2 linked regions of the Roseiflexus sp. RS-1 genome follow. The protein of the gene in region 1 binds, or shares a complex with, the protein of each later gene. Links are inferred from orthologs where the notes say so. Each region holds a gene or a part of one and is shown on either strand. Other genes may lie near its edges.

Region 1 (8,054 bases):
CAGTGACCGCCGCGTTTCCGGTTGAAAGTAGATCGTCACATTCTGGCAGAAAATGGCATCGACCCGGTATGCCGTTGGTGGAAACGGTTCGAGGAGGTTCAACTGCTCGAAGTGCACCAGCGCCCGCACGGCATCCGCGACGAGAAAGCCGTCGCCGCGTTTCACAAAATAGCGACTGAGTAGCGACGGGGCGACGTTGTTAAGCGAACGACCGCGATAGAATCCGGCGCGCGCTTTTTCGAGCGCCAGATCACTGAGATCTGTCGCCCAGATCTCCACCGGTCGAATCATCGTCGACCCAAATGTTTCCAGCGCAGTGATTGCCAGCGAATACGCCTCCTCACCGGTTGCGCACCCGGCGCTCCAGATGCGGATCGGCTCACCGGCGGGCTTGCGACGGTGCATCTCGAACAGCAGCGTATCGCGCAACGCCTTCATATGCGGAGCATTGCGAAAGAAGCAGGTTTCGTGGTTGACGACCAACTCCGTCAGACGTTGCAACTCGTCTCGACCCGCAGGTGCAGTGATGCGACGCTCATACGCTTCGAGCGTTTCTTCCAGCGCTGCCAGGCGTTGCGCCAGACCGGACTCCAGCACCCGTTGCTGCGCTGTGTCGAGGTAGACGCCGCTGTAATCCGCCAGCAGGTTGCGCAAACGATCAAACGCTTCCTGCGATAGACGCACCGGCGGAGGAAGAAAGAGATCGTGCGCTGCGCTCATACAAACCGCCTGATCATCGTGACTGAACGTTCCGAAGCCTGTGCAACGTTCCTGTGTTTCACGTGAAACACGCTCTCCAGACCTTTCGTTCCTGCATCGCTTCTGCCATATGTTGCGCACAGCAGACGCTTGCGACGATCGAGCAGGATGCTCCTTCGCCCTGTTGCGACGCTCAACAATGGGATCTTCAACCGTTCACCTTGAAACCCATACTCGCCACCAGTTCAACCAATCGTGGCGCAATCGCGGTCGGCGGCAATACCTCCCGCACTGCACCAAGCTGAATGGCTGCACGCGGCATGCCAGAGATCGCGCAACTCGCCTCGTCCTGCGCAATTGTGTAGGCGTTACGACGGTAGAGCGACAACATTCCATACGCCCCATCGCGTCCCATGCCGGTCAGCAGCACACCGATCGCGCGCGATCCGTACACATCGGCAATCGCCTGCATGGTAATATCAATCGACGGGCGTTGCATTAGCAACGGTGCATCGCTCAGGTGGATCGTTCCCTGGTGCGTCACCAGCAGGTTGCGCCGGTCAGGCGCAATCAGCGCTTTCCCCGGTCGCACCGGCGCTCCCTCCTGCGCAATCTGCACCGGCAGCGTACCGGCGCTCGCCAGCCATTCAGCCATTCCGTCGCTGAACCCTTCTGCAATATGCTGCACAATCAGTACAGCCGCCGGAAATGATCGCGGCAATCCGGCAATGATCTGATGGATGATCCGTGGACCGCCGGTGCTGGCGCCGATGACGACGACCGGACAGAGCGAAGCGTCGGACGCATTGGCCGATGCTGGAATGGACGCTGGCGTGATCGCAGGATGCGGTGGTGCTTCCGGTGGCAGCGCCTGATGGTCGAGCGACGCTGGCGGCGACGGTGATCCATCGTTGAGAGCGCGGCGGCGACCGCGCAGATGGGTCACAACCTTGACGCGCGACAGGATTTTGACGCGCCTCACCAGATCGCGCGCGGCGTGTTCAAGCGCCTGCGGGTCGCTGCCGCGCGGTTTCTCGACCACTTCGAGCGCACCGGCGCCGAGCATCTTGAAGGTGATGTCCACATCATAACTGGCAAGCGATGCCGTCAGCACCAGAATCGGCGTGGGACAATACGCCATCAGATGTTCGGTCGTGGCCACCCCATCCATCACCGGCATGCGTACATCCATCGTCACAACATCGGGGCGCAACTGCTGCACCAACTCAATCGCCTCACGTCCGTTCGACGCCACGCCGACAACCTGGATGGCAGGATCGCGTTGCAGCATGTCGGTGATGAAACGCCGCATCATGGCAGAGTCGTCAACAACGACGACACGGATGGGTCTGGTCATGCGTCAACTCATTTCGTCTCAACGAAAACGACACGCGATAACAGAACCTGCGTGCATGCCAGAAAGCCGCCGATTGCTCCGGCGGCGCATCTCTGAAACCCAGGATATGCCACTGGTGTATGCGCTGCACGGCATCCGAACGGTGCCGCCCCGATACCGCACGTGCTAGTCCATCTCCAGGATCATCTTGACCCGATTGGGAAGATTAAGGAGATCAACATCTTTGTTCAGGTAGTCATCGACGCCTGCCTCGAATGCTGCGTGCTTGTCGTCACTCGAGGTCAGCATAATGATGCGCAGATCATCGAATGCCGGATTATCGCGCAACCGGCGACAGACTTCGTACCCGTCAATCCCCGGCATATGGACGTCGAGCACCAGCAGATCCGGCACTTCTTCCTCAATCGCTTTGAGCGCTTCTTCGCCGCTATGCGCCAGTCGCACCTCGTAGCCGTACATGCCAAGCCGCATCTTGACAATATCGGTGACCAGTTTGCTATCATCGACGACCAGGATCTTTTCCGCCATAGTAAACCTCGTGTCCTTTCGCGTCGCAACCGGCTTGTCGGGCCCGAGCAACGATAGAAGACAGGAATGATCACATGCCGATCAACTGCTGGATCGTCTCCAGCAGATTGTTCTGGTTGAATTGACTTTTGACGATATACGCCTGCGCACCGACTTCCAGCCCTCGCCGACGATGCGCCTCCGACGCGAGACTGGTCACGATAATGACCGGCAGGTCGGTCTTGCCCAGTTCGCTGCGGATGCGACTGGTCAGGGTGAAGCCGTCCACTCGCGGCATTTCGACATCGCTGACGACGAGATCGTAGGTTTCGGCGCGTAACCTGTCAAGCGCATCGAGTCCATCGACGGCGGTCGCCACATCGTATCCGGCGGCGCTCAGAATGCTGCGGATCAATTCGCGAGTGGCGAACGAGTCATCAACAACCAGCAACCGGGCGCGGCGCCGCGCACTTTGATCCTGTGTCGGCGCGATGAGCGCCGTCCCCCGCCCAAGCTGGATGAGCATCGACGGGTTGAGCAGCAACGCCAGCCTCCCATCGCCGAGCTGCAGTGCGCCGCTATAGCGGCGCTGCTTCTCCAGCAGCGGTCCCAGCGGTTTGATAACTGCTTCGCGTTCATCAACCATACGATCAACCAGCAGCGCCATAGGGCGCCGTGCGCCGCCGACCAGCAGCGCTGGTGCGCGCGTTGCAGCGGCAAACGGGTGACCGTTCGCAATTCCCAGCAACTCGTCCAGCCGGAGCAGCGGCGTGAGCGTCTGATGATGCTGGAAGACCGCCCGCCCCTCAACGGTGCGGATCTGATTGCGCCGCACCCATACCGTCCCCTGACATCCAGACGCCGGGAAACCGAACAGTTGACCGCCGGCTTCGATCAGCAGCACCCGCGTGGTGATCAGCGTCAGCGGCAAGGAAAGGGTCACCTTCGTGCCGATGCCGGGTTGCGACTCGACCTGCACTTCGCCGCCGATGTCGGCAAGATTGGTGCGTACCACGTCCATCCCAACGCCCCGTCCGGAAACATCGGTGATCAGTTTTGCCGTCGAAAACCCGGGCATGAAGATCAACTCCAGCGCCTCCTGATCCGAGAGCGCGGTTGCAGCTTCGCTGCTGATCAACCCTTTGCGCACCGCCGTCTCGCGCAACTGTTGCGGATCCATGCCGCGCCCATCGTCGCGCACCGTAATCAGCACTCTGCCGCCATGCGCCTGCGCTGCGATCTCGATCACTCCCTGGCGCGGCTTCCCCAACCGCTCCCGTTCATCAACCGGCTCGATGCCATGGTCGATGGCGTTACGGATGAGATGCACCATCGGATCGGCGAGCGCTTCGATAACCTTGCGATCCAGTTCGGTCGTTTCACCCGCCAGCAACAACGTCGCTTCCTTGCCAAGATCGCGCGCCAGTTCACGCACGGCTCGCGGAAGGTTGGCGTAGAGAGTGGAAACCGGCGTCAGACGGATCGCCATGACCTCCTGCTCGAGATCGTCGATCAATTGCGCTTTATGGGTATTGTGCTGTCCGATGCGTTCCAGTTGCATCCGGACGAGCGCGCCGACACGCTCGCCTGCATTGAGTGCGACATTCATTTCGCGATCAAAGAGTTCTCGCTGGGCTGGCGACAGCCGCATCCGCCGTAATTCCGACTCAAGGGTCAACAGGGCGCGTTGCTGCCGCTCAACAAGCGCTTTCACTTCTTCCAGCGCCTGAAGATGCGCCTCTTCGATCTGTCTGCCGATCGACAGTTCACCCGCCAGGTTTAGCAACCGATCCAGCCGATCCACCCGCACGCGCACCGTCTGACGCGCCCGTTCGCGCCCGCCGCGCGGCAGAGATGGCGAGGAACCCTCATCAACCGGCGGGTGTGGTTCAACGAGGGGTGCAACCGGACTTTCGACGGCAGGCGACGGTTGCGGCAAGCCTCGCCCAAGCCGACTCGTCAGTGCATCAACATCGATTGACGAAGGCTTGCCGTCAATTGCAGCCGCAACCAGTTCCAGGATTGCATCGCTCCCCTTCAACAGTTCATCGGTCAGAAAACGATCAAGTGAGCGCCGTCCATCACGGACTGCCGCCAGAATGTGTTCGCAGGTGTGCGCCACTTTGCCAACCGCTTCCAACCCAAGCATCCGCGCCGAGCCTTTGATCGTGTGCATGGCGCGAAAAATGGCGTCGATCTGCGCACGGCGCGCCTCTCCCTCCAGCCCGTTGTCTTCGAGCGCCATGAGACCTTCGGTGACAATGCGGATGTTCTCCGCAGTTTCATCACGAAATTGACTGTAGAACGACGCCAGATCCATAGATGTGAAGCATACCGTTGGAGTTCATCCGATGTCCCGACCAGACATTCGCATCCCGACTCAGGCCACCCGACCCGCGCCATCCTGTGAAAGTCCATGCAGCCGATTGGCAATCGCAGTCAGACGTTGGGCAGCGTCCTGCACCTGACGCGCACCGGCAGCGGTGCGACGCGCCACGTCGGCGATCTCGCGCATGGTTTCCACCACCTGCTCACTGGCGCTCTGCTGTTGTGCAGTCGCCAGATTGATCTCGGCGCTGCTCTGGGCAGTGCGCTCCGCCGCCATCACAATCACGTCCATCACCTGACCGGCGCTGTGCGCCAGTTCGACGCCGGCAGCCACTTCTTTGCCGCCTTCCTCCGCCGCCAGCACGGCAGCGTTGGTGGCCTGCTGGATTTCAGCGATCACGCCCTTGACCTCTTTGGCAGCAACCAGTGCGCGGTTCGCCAGACTTTTGACTTCCGCGGCGACCACGGCGAACCGGCGACCATGCTCACCTGCGCCGGCGGCTTCGATGGCGGCGTTGAGCGCAAGCAGATGGGTCTCGTCCGAAAGATCGTTGATCAGGTCGATGATTTCGCCGATCTGCTGCGACCGCTCGCCGAGATTCAGCACCCGCGCCGATACATCCTGCATGCGGCTGCGGATGCGATCCATCGCCTGAATACTTTTATCAACGGCTTCCTGCCCCTCGCTCAGGTTTTCGAGCGTCTGCCGCGCCGCTTCCGCCACCTGCTCGGCGGCGATGGCGATCTGGCGCGCTGTTGAACCCAATTCTTCAATTGTCGTGCTCACCTGCGATACGGCGCTTGCCTGCTCGGAAGCCCCGCTCGCCTGTTCGTGCGAGGCGCGCAGCAGTTCAGTCGCGGCTGCCGAGAGTTCGCTTCCCAGTTCGACCTGCTGGATGTTTTTTTCGATCAGACGCTGGTTGGTTTCATACAACTCTTCCGACTGCGCACGGGTCTGCTCCAGGAAGCGCGTGGTGCTGGTCGACCAGAGCGATGCAACATAGGTGAGCAATCCACCGACGCTGGCGAAGAAGATGACGAATGCCACAGTACGCGGCAATCCGGGAACATCGTTCTGTGGTTGCACCACGCCGACGGTTTCGGCAACGGCGAGAAGCAGGTAGGCAAGCAATGCGACGCCGAACAGGCGAGGACTTTCCGCAGCGCGTCCAAATAGCCCGGCCACGACCACCGGAAACAGAAACGCTATCCCGGCAGGACCTGTGACTCCGCCACCCAGGTAGATCATGCCGATAACATAGAAGAGTGAACCGTACAAGAAAATATTTGACGCGACTGTCGCCGTGCTGAGACGCAACGCGCCAAGCGTGCCACCCACGATCACGGCGATCATCGCAATGACCCCGGCTGCTGCACCGACAGCCTGCAGCGGCATAATGCCGACCAGGGCGAGAACGATGAACAGTATGCTGCCGACACCGGCAACTCCGCCAAACACCATCGTCAGATGGGTCAGTACTCTGGCTCGTTCCTCGTCGTGACTCTGCGGATTGGTGATAACGCTTGCAAAGATTTTATGATTCGATGCCTGTTCCATAACGCTGCTCACTTCTGTTCCGAAGCGTGTGTTCGCTGTAACAAAATGCTGCGTGCAATCGCCCGCACATCGAGTTGCACGACAGGCTGGTCATTGATCAGCAGGACGCCGGTCGTCCAGGGTTCACGCAACCGCTCGCGCAACAACGGCGGCAGCGGTTGAACGTCCGCATATTCGACAATCGTATCCACGGCATCGACCAGCAACGCAATGTTGCGCCGTCGCAAGGGAATGATCAATGCGTGCCGCCGCTGTACCGTGCTGACATCGGCTGGATCGATCAGCGGTCCCAATTCCACAGCGATCACAGAAGGATCGGCGTCTTCCCGCCTCCCGTCGTCGCCTCGCGTCATAGCGCGCAGGGTCGCCACATCTTCCCGCCGCACAATATAGCGATGCTGCGCTGTTCGGATGATGAGTAACATTTCGAGAACCGAGAACCGAGGTAACTGCTCAGGCGTGCGGTTGAAACCGCGCCTGAGAGGACGCTTCGCGCCGGGCGACCGCCTATGCGGTCGCCGTGGCAGCGTCCACGCAGGTGGACGCCCGGCGAAAAGTCTTCCAGAGGCGATTTCAATCGCTGAACTGAGTAACCGAGAACCAAGAACCAAGAACCAGGAACCGAGAACCGAGAACCGAGAACCAGGAACCAGGAACCGAGAACCAGGAACCAAGAACCAGGAACCAGGAACCAGGAACTGAGAACTGAGCGTGGAATATTCACCTTCAACAACCACATGTTCGCCCTCAACCCTCCCGCAGTGCAGCCACGATTTCACCAATGTCGAGCAGCGCTACCGTCTGATCGTTATGGTACGCAACAGCACGGAGGAACCGGGCACGCGCCGGATCAAGCCCGACCGGCGGTTGACCAAAGGCGTCTGCCGGCAGTGATTCCAGATCGATCACGGCATCGACCAGCAACGCCATACCGATATCGTCGTGCACGACAGAAATCAGACGGGTCGAGCGAGTTGCTTCGATAGACGGCATTCCCAGAACCAGGCGCAGATCGACAACCGGCAGGATGACGCCACGATGACTGACGATACCTGGGATCGCCGGCGGCGCACCGGGAACAGGAGTATATGATCGATACCGCCCGACTTCACGAACATGGATTGACGGCAGCGCGTAGATCTCGTCTGCGAGACGAAACAGCAGGACATGTTGCTCAGTACGTTCGGCAAGGTCGGGTTGTGCACCTGTCATGGATAGCAAAAAATGAACAACGACTCATCTCCTCTGCGACAGCATACTATGGAAGATCGGCGAAGGTCAAGCGCCCGACAGTACCGGAACCTGATCGGTTTGCATACGATTTGGTGAATGGGCATTGAAGGTTGAAGGTTGCAAGGTTGAAGGTTGAAGGTTGCAAGGTTGAAGGTTGAAGGCTGGAACGTTGAAGGTTGAAGGTTGGAAGGTTGAAGGTTGGAAGGTTCAACGTTGAACGCTCAACGTTCGACAGTCATTGACATCTTCTATCATTACTGTTACCATACTGCTGACAGTCCGGTCGTGTATTGATACCAAGTCGTATGATGGGCATTGACAAACGTCTGTTCTCCCGTCAGACAGGAAGATGGGTTGCAATCTCCGCCATCG
Region 2 (6,268 bases), 390 kb from region 1 along the record:
CACGCATGCGTCATGCCGGGGAGTTTGATGTCATCGAGGAATGTGCCCTGTCCTGTAATCAACCGCGGATCTTCGCGGCGCTTGATAGCCTGACCCACCAGTTTCGTCGGCATCGCTTCAGCCGTCATTGCTGTTTTTCCCTTCTAGTGCGGAGAAACCAGAAGTCGAACGACAGGTGCAATCATCCACTTTAACCGGAGCGATTTACGCAGGAACCTCTTCGCTGCGCATCTTTGCGGCGGCGTACTGTACGGCGCGCACGATGTTGTGATACCCGGTGCACCGGCAGAGGTTCCCCTCCAATCCGTGACGCACTTCCTCGTCGGTTGGTTCAGGATTCCGCTGCAACAGATCGTATGCTGCCATGATCATGCCCGGCGTGCAGTAGCCGCACTGCAAACCGTGGCACTCCCAGAACCCTTCCTGGAGCGGATGGAGTTGACCGTTCTGCGCCAGACCTTCGATGGTCAGCACATTGGCGCCATCCGCCTGTACTGCCAGCATCGTACACGACTTGACGCTGACGCCGTCGACCAGCACCACGCACGCGCCGCACTGACTGGTATCACACCCGATATGCGTACCGGTCAGGTTCAGATGCTCGCGCAGGTAATGAACGAGCAGCGTGCGCGGTTCAACCTCGCTGGTGTACGATTTGCCGTTGACCGTAACCGTAATTGTTGCCACTGTAGACACCTCCTCATTGAGCAGCGAATAGACGGAGCAGGGGAGATATGCTAGCGTTCCCGGCGGCTGCGCGACCGTCCGAGAATGTAGCCGAGCAGGAAAGCGACGACAATCCAGGGCGCCCACGGGCGCTCAGAGATGAAATCGTTGATGATGCCGAAAACGACCGATTCGGGACGCAACTGTTCTTCAGGCGGCACCACGACTGTGCGACGTTCGGGTGTGGGTGGCGGAGGAGCGGCAGGAGTTTCCGCAACTGCAGCCGCCGGCGCGGCGGGGGCTTCCGCAGCGCTCGGAGCAGCGGGCGCCTCCGCAGCCGCAGCCACCGGTGCAGCAACGCGGGTGGCGACCTGTTCGGCAAGCGCCTTGAGCGACTGGTTGATCAGTTGACGCGAAGCGCCTTCGATCAGGCGCTGCCCGACGCTTGCCAGCGTACCGCCGACCTGCGCCTCGCCGCCATACATGAGCAACGTCTTCCCATCCTGCGCCACGAGATCAACGGTGCCGACCCCGTCGACCACGCCGTTGGCGCTTTTCCCGCTGGCGATCAGTTTATAGTGGTTCGGCGGATCAATGTCTTCAATACGGATGCGACCGCTATACACGCCACGGATTGCCTGGATGCCGATCTTGATCGTCCCTTCGTACTCATTGTCGCCGACCTGTTCCAGACGCTCGCAACCTGGAACACACCGCGCCAGCACCTCGATATCGTTCAGCGCCTCCCACACGACGTCGCGTGGCGCGTCAATCGTGTAGCTACCGGAAATCTTCACTGAACCGATCCTTTCGTTGCAGCAAGAAACTTCGGTATCAGGCGATCTGGCGGATCAGCGTTGTTTGTTGTGCAACGCACACGTGTAGAGCGCCTGCGGAGAGGGACGTATAGATTTTGATCAAAGAAATTCTGCGCTCTTTTTTATGGTACCGACAGGTGAAGCATTTGTCAAGCGAAAGACATCCCGACAACGTTCCGCCGCCGGAGCGACGACGCGGCATTGCTGCCCAATCGTATCAACAATCAGTGTCGGAACGGCTTGTGCAAACGCTGGCACAAGCGCCTGATCGACGGAACGCGGCAGCGTGCGGGAGAGACGCTGCCGCCTCCGGAGATTGGCACGCCTTTTGCGGGCGTGGTAGGGGTGTCGCAGGCGATGCTAGTCGATGTGCAGATCCCCCAGCGACACAAACAGATGAGGAACGTGGAGCACATTCTGGTCGAGCGATGCCTGGGCAGCTCGCGGTTGCAGGCGCAATGCCTGAGCCTCAGATTTCAGCAACTCGACGAATCGGTCGACCAGATCGGCATCCCACTGCACACCGCGACATCGTCGCAGTTCGGCGATTGCCTCGTCCTGCGTCATTGCGCGACGGTAGGCGCGCTCCGAGGTCATCGTATCGTAGGCGTCGGCAATTGCCATGATCCGGGCTTCGAGCGGAATCTGATCGCCGGACAGTCCATCGGGGTAGCCGGCGCCATCAATGCGCTCATGATGATGCCGGATAACCGGCAGCACCGGGCGCAATGCTTTCACCCCACGCACGATCTCGACGCCAATAACCGCATGGGCGCGCATAATTTCCATCTCCTCCGACGACAGGGATGCAGGTTTCAGCAGGATGGCGTCGGGCACACCGATTTTGCCGATGTCGTGCAGCAACCCGCCGTAGCGCAGCGCTTCGATGCGGGCAGCGTCGAGACCAATGACTTCGCCAAGACGCACGGCATAACGCATCACCTGCATCGAATGCCCGGCAGTGTACGGATCACGCGCGTCGATCGAAGCGGCCAGCGCTGCGATCATCTCGATATTCTGCTGTTTCAACTGGCGATAGAGACGGCTGTTGTCGAGCGATGCGGCGATCTGCGACGCGCAGATCGTCAGCAAGGTGCGGTCATCCTGATCGAACCCCGGTTGATCAGGCGCCCGACTCAGATCGAGCACCCCGACGATCCGGTCGTTGCTGCGCAACACAAAACGCGCGGCATGCGTGGAAGGGACGGACACCGCAGCACCGGTAAGACGGAGGTGATCCTCGCAAAGACTCTCTTTCCCCGGTGTGCATTGAAGCGGAATACGTGCGCCGACAGCAACACGTGACGCAGTTCCTCGCAGCGCCAGAAGTTCCAGCTCGTTATCGTCAGGATGCACCAGTGAGAGCGAGAGCGTTGCCGGTGAAAAACGCCGCCACAGGAGACCAACAATCTCATTCACTGCCGTTTCAGTATCGAGGGTGCTGGTGAATGCCTGGCTGATCTCGTACAGCGCCACCACTTCCGAGAGACGCTGGCGTTCCTGGCGCACCCGCCGCCACTCGACGGCGCGCCGCACCGTTCGTTCCAGCTCATCGACACTGAATGGCTTGGTCAGATAATCAAATGCACCCAGCTTCAGCGCCTCACGCGCCGTTTCCACGGTTGCATATGCGGTGAACATGATGGTATCAATATCGGGATGCTGTTCGCGCATCTCCCGCAGCAATTCCATACCGCCCATCTCAGGCATCTGAAGATCGGTCAGCACCAGATCGAACCGGTTTGTCTGGAGCATGGTCAACGCTTCTCGCCCGTTGAACACGGTCTTGACACTGTACCCTTTCATGTGCAACAACCGTGCGCAGAAACTATTGACCATCGGATCGTCTTCGACGACCAGGATCGAAACTGGATCGGCATTCGTCGACAGGGACTGATTCATCACCGCCTCACTTGTTGGTGGATGCCATATCTTCCAGGTTGCCATTATAGCGCGCAGGCATTTCTTTGAGCGTACCAGTTTGTGGCGCCATCTGTAATCAGCGCGCATGGCCTGGCTCTGGCGGGATCAAGCGGCTGCGGGGCGCATGCAATGAACCTGTCGATTCGCCCGAGGGTATGCGCGTCGAAAAGAAACGACCGCGCCAGCAGACTGCCGCGCGGTCAAACCAGGTCGCCTGGAGGTGCGATTACGGAGCGGAGGGGCGAGGGCGATTCTGAAAGTAGGTATGCACCCGCCGCTCGAGTTCTTCGAAGTCGAAAGGTTTGGCAAGATAGTCGTTGGCGCCAAGGCGCATAGCCTGCTTTTGGGTATCGGGGGTGCCGAACGCCGTAATCAGAATAACATAGATATCACCAAAATCGCGCCGAATCGTCCGGATCAGATCCAGCCCGTCCATCCGCGGCATATTCATATCGGTAATCACCAGGTCGCAGCGATGACGCTGGAGCACTTCGACTGCCGCCACGCCGTCTTCGGCTTCCAGAACGACATACCCGCCGTTCGACAGCAGGAACTTGTACAGACGCCGGGTTGCCGCATCATCCTCAACGATCAGCACCGTATCAGCATTGTGGCCATTATGCGACCGTTCCGTCGTCACAGACATACACACCCCTCCATTGCTCTGCATATCCTGGAGCCGTTGGCGACCATCCTGACTGACCGTAGAGACATATGATCAAGATAGAGAATGATCCGTCTCTATCCCAAGTCTGGCTTCCCTGACTGGTCACTGCACCTCATGCATGAAAACGCCGGAGGACACGGTAATGATACTCCTATTCTACCATATCTTAATGCTTTTCCAGCAACACAACGCCAATCGTAATCAGTTTGTAACACACCCGACACGCTCAAGAAATGCCCGGCACCACGCAGCGGGCCAGCGCGCAAGCGGTTGGTGCGGATGGTGCGAGTCCGACCCGCCGGTTATGAGCAATCGGTGCTGCTGCGCCAGATGACGGTACATCGCTATCTGTTCCGGTCGATGAGTCGGGTAGTAGACTTCGATGCCATCCAATCCGACCTCCGCCATTACGGCGATGTCTTCAGCAGTCGCCGGGATGGCGTAGACACCCTTTGAGCGACCGGGATGCGCCAGCACCGCCACACTGCCGGTTTCGCGGGCAACGGCGACGATCTCCTCCACCCCTGGGGGACGATACATACCCGGCAGGCGGGTCAGAATATAGCGCATCCCGGCACTCTCATCGTCGTCCTCTGGCGCGCGATCGGGAAGATCGTTCGCCCGTCCGAGCGCCGCGCCAATGTCGGCTACACGTGGCGGACGTTCAATCGCGTCGATGCCGGGCAGTCGAAATCCTGCTGCGATCAGGTGTCGCTGCAACCCGTCCGCATCTGCCAGGTTGCGCTCATCGACGGAGCGACACAACGCCAGGAGCGAAGGATGTTCCGGATCGGCGCCATATACGAGGACATGCCAGAGTTTGAACGGCAGCCGATCATCACGCTGCCCTGCGGGAAAACCGGCATCGATCTCCACGCCGGAGATGACGTGGATGCCGGTGCGCCCACCCGCTTCCTGCACTGCCCGGACACTTGCAGTGGTGTTGTGATCGGTGACGGCGATCACCTGCAATCCGGCGCGCACCGCCGCTGCCATCAATGTGTCTGGCGTCCAGGTCGCGTGGTGAGGTGTTGCGTTGGTGTGAATGTGCAGATCGATCATGGCTGGTCGAGCAACCGATTGAGCAGGCGCGTGTCGAGTGCGCGCAGGGCGTCATTCCGCCCCATCTCGAACAATGCCAGATGATTGCGCTCTTCGTAATCGATAATCCATTCCAGCGGCATCAACTGCTGTGGCGCAATGACCAGCGGCTCGGCGATGATGCGGGGAATGTTTCCTTCCAGAGTCAGAGCCGGGTCGCCGGTTTGCTGTGCAGCCCGCTCAAGTTTTCGCGCCGCCTCTGCCAGCCGATTGTATGCGCGCAGCATCTTGATAGCCGCGCGATACGATGCCAGCAGCGCCCAATCCAGCGTCAACGATAATGCCTGCACCAGGTCTTCCGGCACGCTTTGCAACTGCTGACGCATCGCTTCCGGCGCGACATCCCATGGCGTCATCATAACGACGACAATCTCGACATCATCGCCCGCCGCAAGATCGATCACCGGTCCTAACGGAGTATTCGCCAGCACCGCCCCGTCCCAGTACTTGCGACCATCGATCTCGGTCCAGGGATAGACGGTCGGAATGCTCGACGACGCCATGAGATGGTCAAGAGTGATCCGGTCAGCCGGGTGGTCACGGAGCGGTCGATTGCAAAACACCCGCAGGTCGCCGGTCTGGAGATCGGTCGCAGTCAGCAGCAGTGCAGGCGCATCCGGCGCGTTGATCCGGTCAAAGTCCATCCAGCGACTCAGCGTGTGACGCCAGGGAGCAGTATCGAGCAGACTGCGAAATGGGCGCGTGCGGAATACCTGACCGATGCGCTCGAGCAATCCCTGGGCACTCATGCTGCGCTCTTCAGGCGGCAAAACGACACTCGCGCCGCCGTGCGCTTCTGAGGTCAAGACGCTGCGCATCAGAAAACGGACGAGCGGTCGACTGACCGCTGGCAGATCGCCTGATAGTCGATGCACATCCTCGGTGTGCATATCGAGCCAGCGCGCTTTCAGTTGTGCGACGGTCAAACCAGACGCCAGCGCCGCAGCATTGATCGCGCCGATCGAGGTCCCGGCAATGATATCCGGTCCGACGCCATCCTGCATCCAGCCACGTTCGACGAGCGCCTCGATCACGCCGACGTGGTAGGCGCCACGACCGCCGCCGCCGGAAAGGACGAGCGCTTTTTTCATAA

The links. The genes of interacting proteins can lie anywhere in the genome.
Region 2: the proteins of ROSERS_RS00180 (region 1) and ROSERS_RS01760 are in contact, whole or in part, in a solved structure (PDB 1A0O), measured with the Escherichia coli proteins. The link is inferred for Roseiflexus sp. RS-1 from one-to-one orthologs.

Annotation. Positions count from the first base shown.
Region 1 is NC_009523.1:35,399-43,452, forward strand. The notes cover bases 2,270-5,221. They hold ROSERS_RS00180 (hybrid sensor histidine kinase/response regulator), read right to left. Parts: upstream 4,884-5,221; coding sequence 2,655-4,883; downstream 2,270-2,654. Other genes in these bases: ROSERS_RS00175 (response regulator), read right to left, coding at 2,270-2,584; ROSERS_RS00185 (methyl-accepting chemotaxis protein), read right to left, coding at 4,944-5,221. Also shown: ROSERS_RS00165 (CheR family methyltransferase), read right to left, coding at 1-720; chemotaxis-specific protein-glutamate methyltransferase CheB, read right to left, coding at 908-2,056; more of ROSERS_RS00175, read right to left, coding at 2,222-2,269; more of ROSERS_RS00185, read right to left, coding at 5,222-6,449; ROSERS_RS00190 (chemotaxis protein CheW), read right to left, coding at 6,458-6,874; ROSERS_RS00195 (chemotaxis protein CheW), read right to left, coding at 7,197-7,661; ROSERS_RS00200 (ABC transporter ATP-binding protein/permease), read left to right, coding at 7,988-8,054. UniProt on the Escherichia coli protein: Involved in the transmission of sensory signals from the chemoreceptors to the flagellar motors. CheA is autophosphorylated; it can transfer its phosphate group to either CheB or CheY.
Region 2 is NC_009523.1:429,699-435,966, reverse strand. The notes cover bases 2,344-5,283. They hold ROSERS_RS01760 (response regulator), read right to left. Parts: upstream 4,054-5,283; coding sequence 3,634-4,053; downstream 2,344-3,633. Other genes in these bases: ROSERS_RS01750 (patatin-like phospholipase family protein), read right to left, coding at 5,133-5,283; ROSERS_RS01755 (PHP domain-containing protein), read right to left, coding at 4,276-5,136; ROSERS_RS01765 (HD domain-containing phosphohydrolase), read right to left, coding at 2,344-3,386. Outside these bases: ROSERS_RS01780 (xanthine dehydrogenase family protein molybdopterin-binding subunit), read right to left, coding at 1-128; ROSERS_RS01775 ((2Fe-2S)-binding protein), read right to left, coding at 205-687; ROSERS_RS01770 (SRPBCC family protein), read right to left, coding at 738-1,463; more of ROSERS_RS01765, read right to left, coding at 1,845-2,343; more of ROSERS_RS01750, read right to left, coding at 5,284-6,266. UniProt on the Escherichia coli protein: Involved in the transmission of sensory signals from the chemoreceptors to the flagellar motors.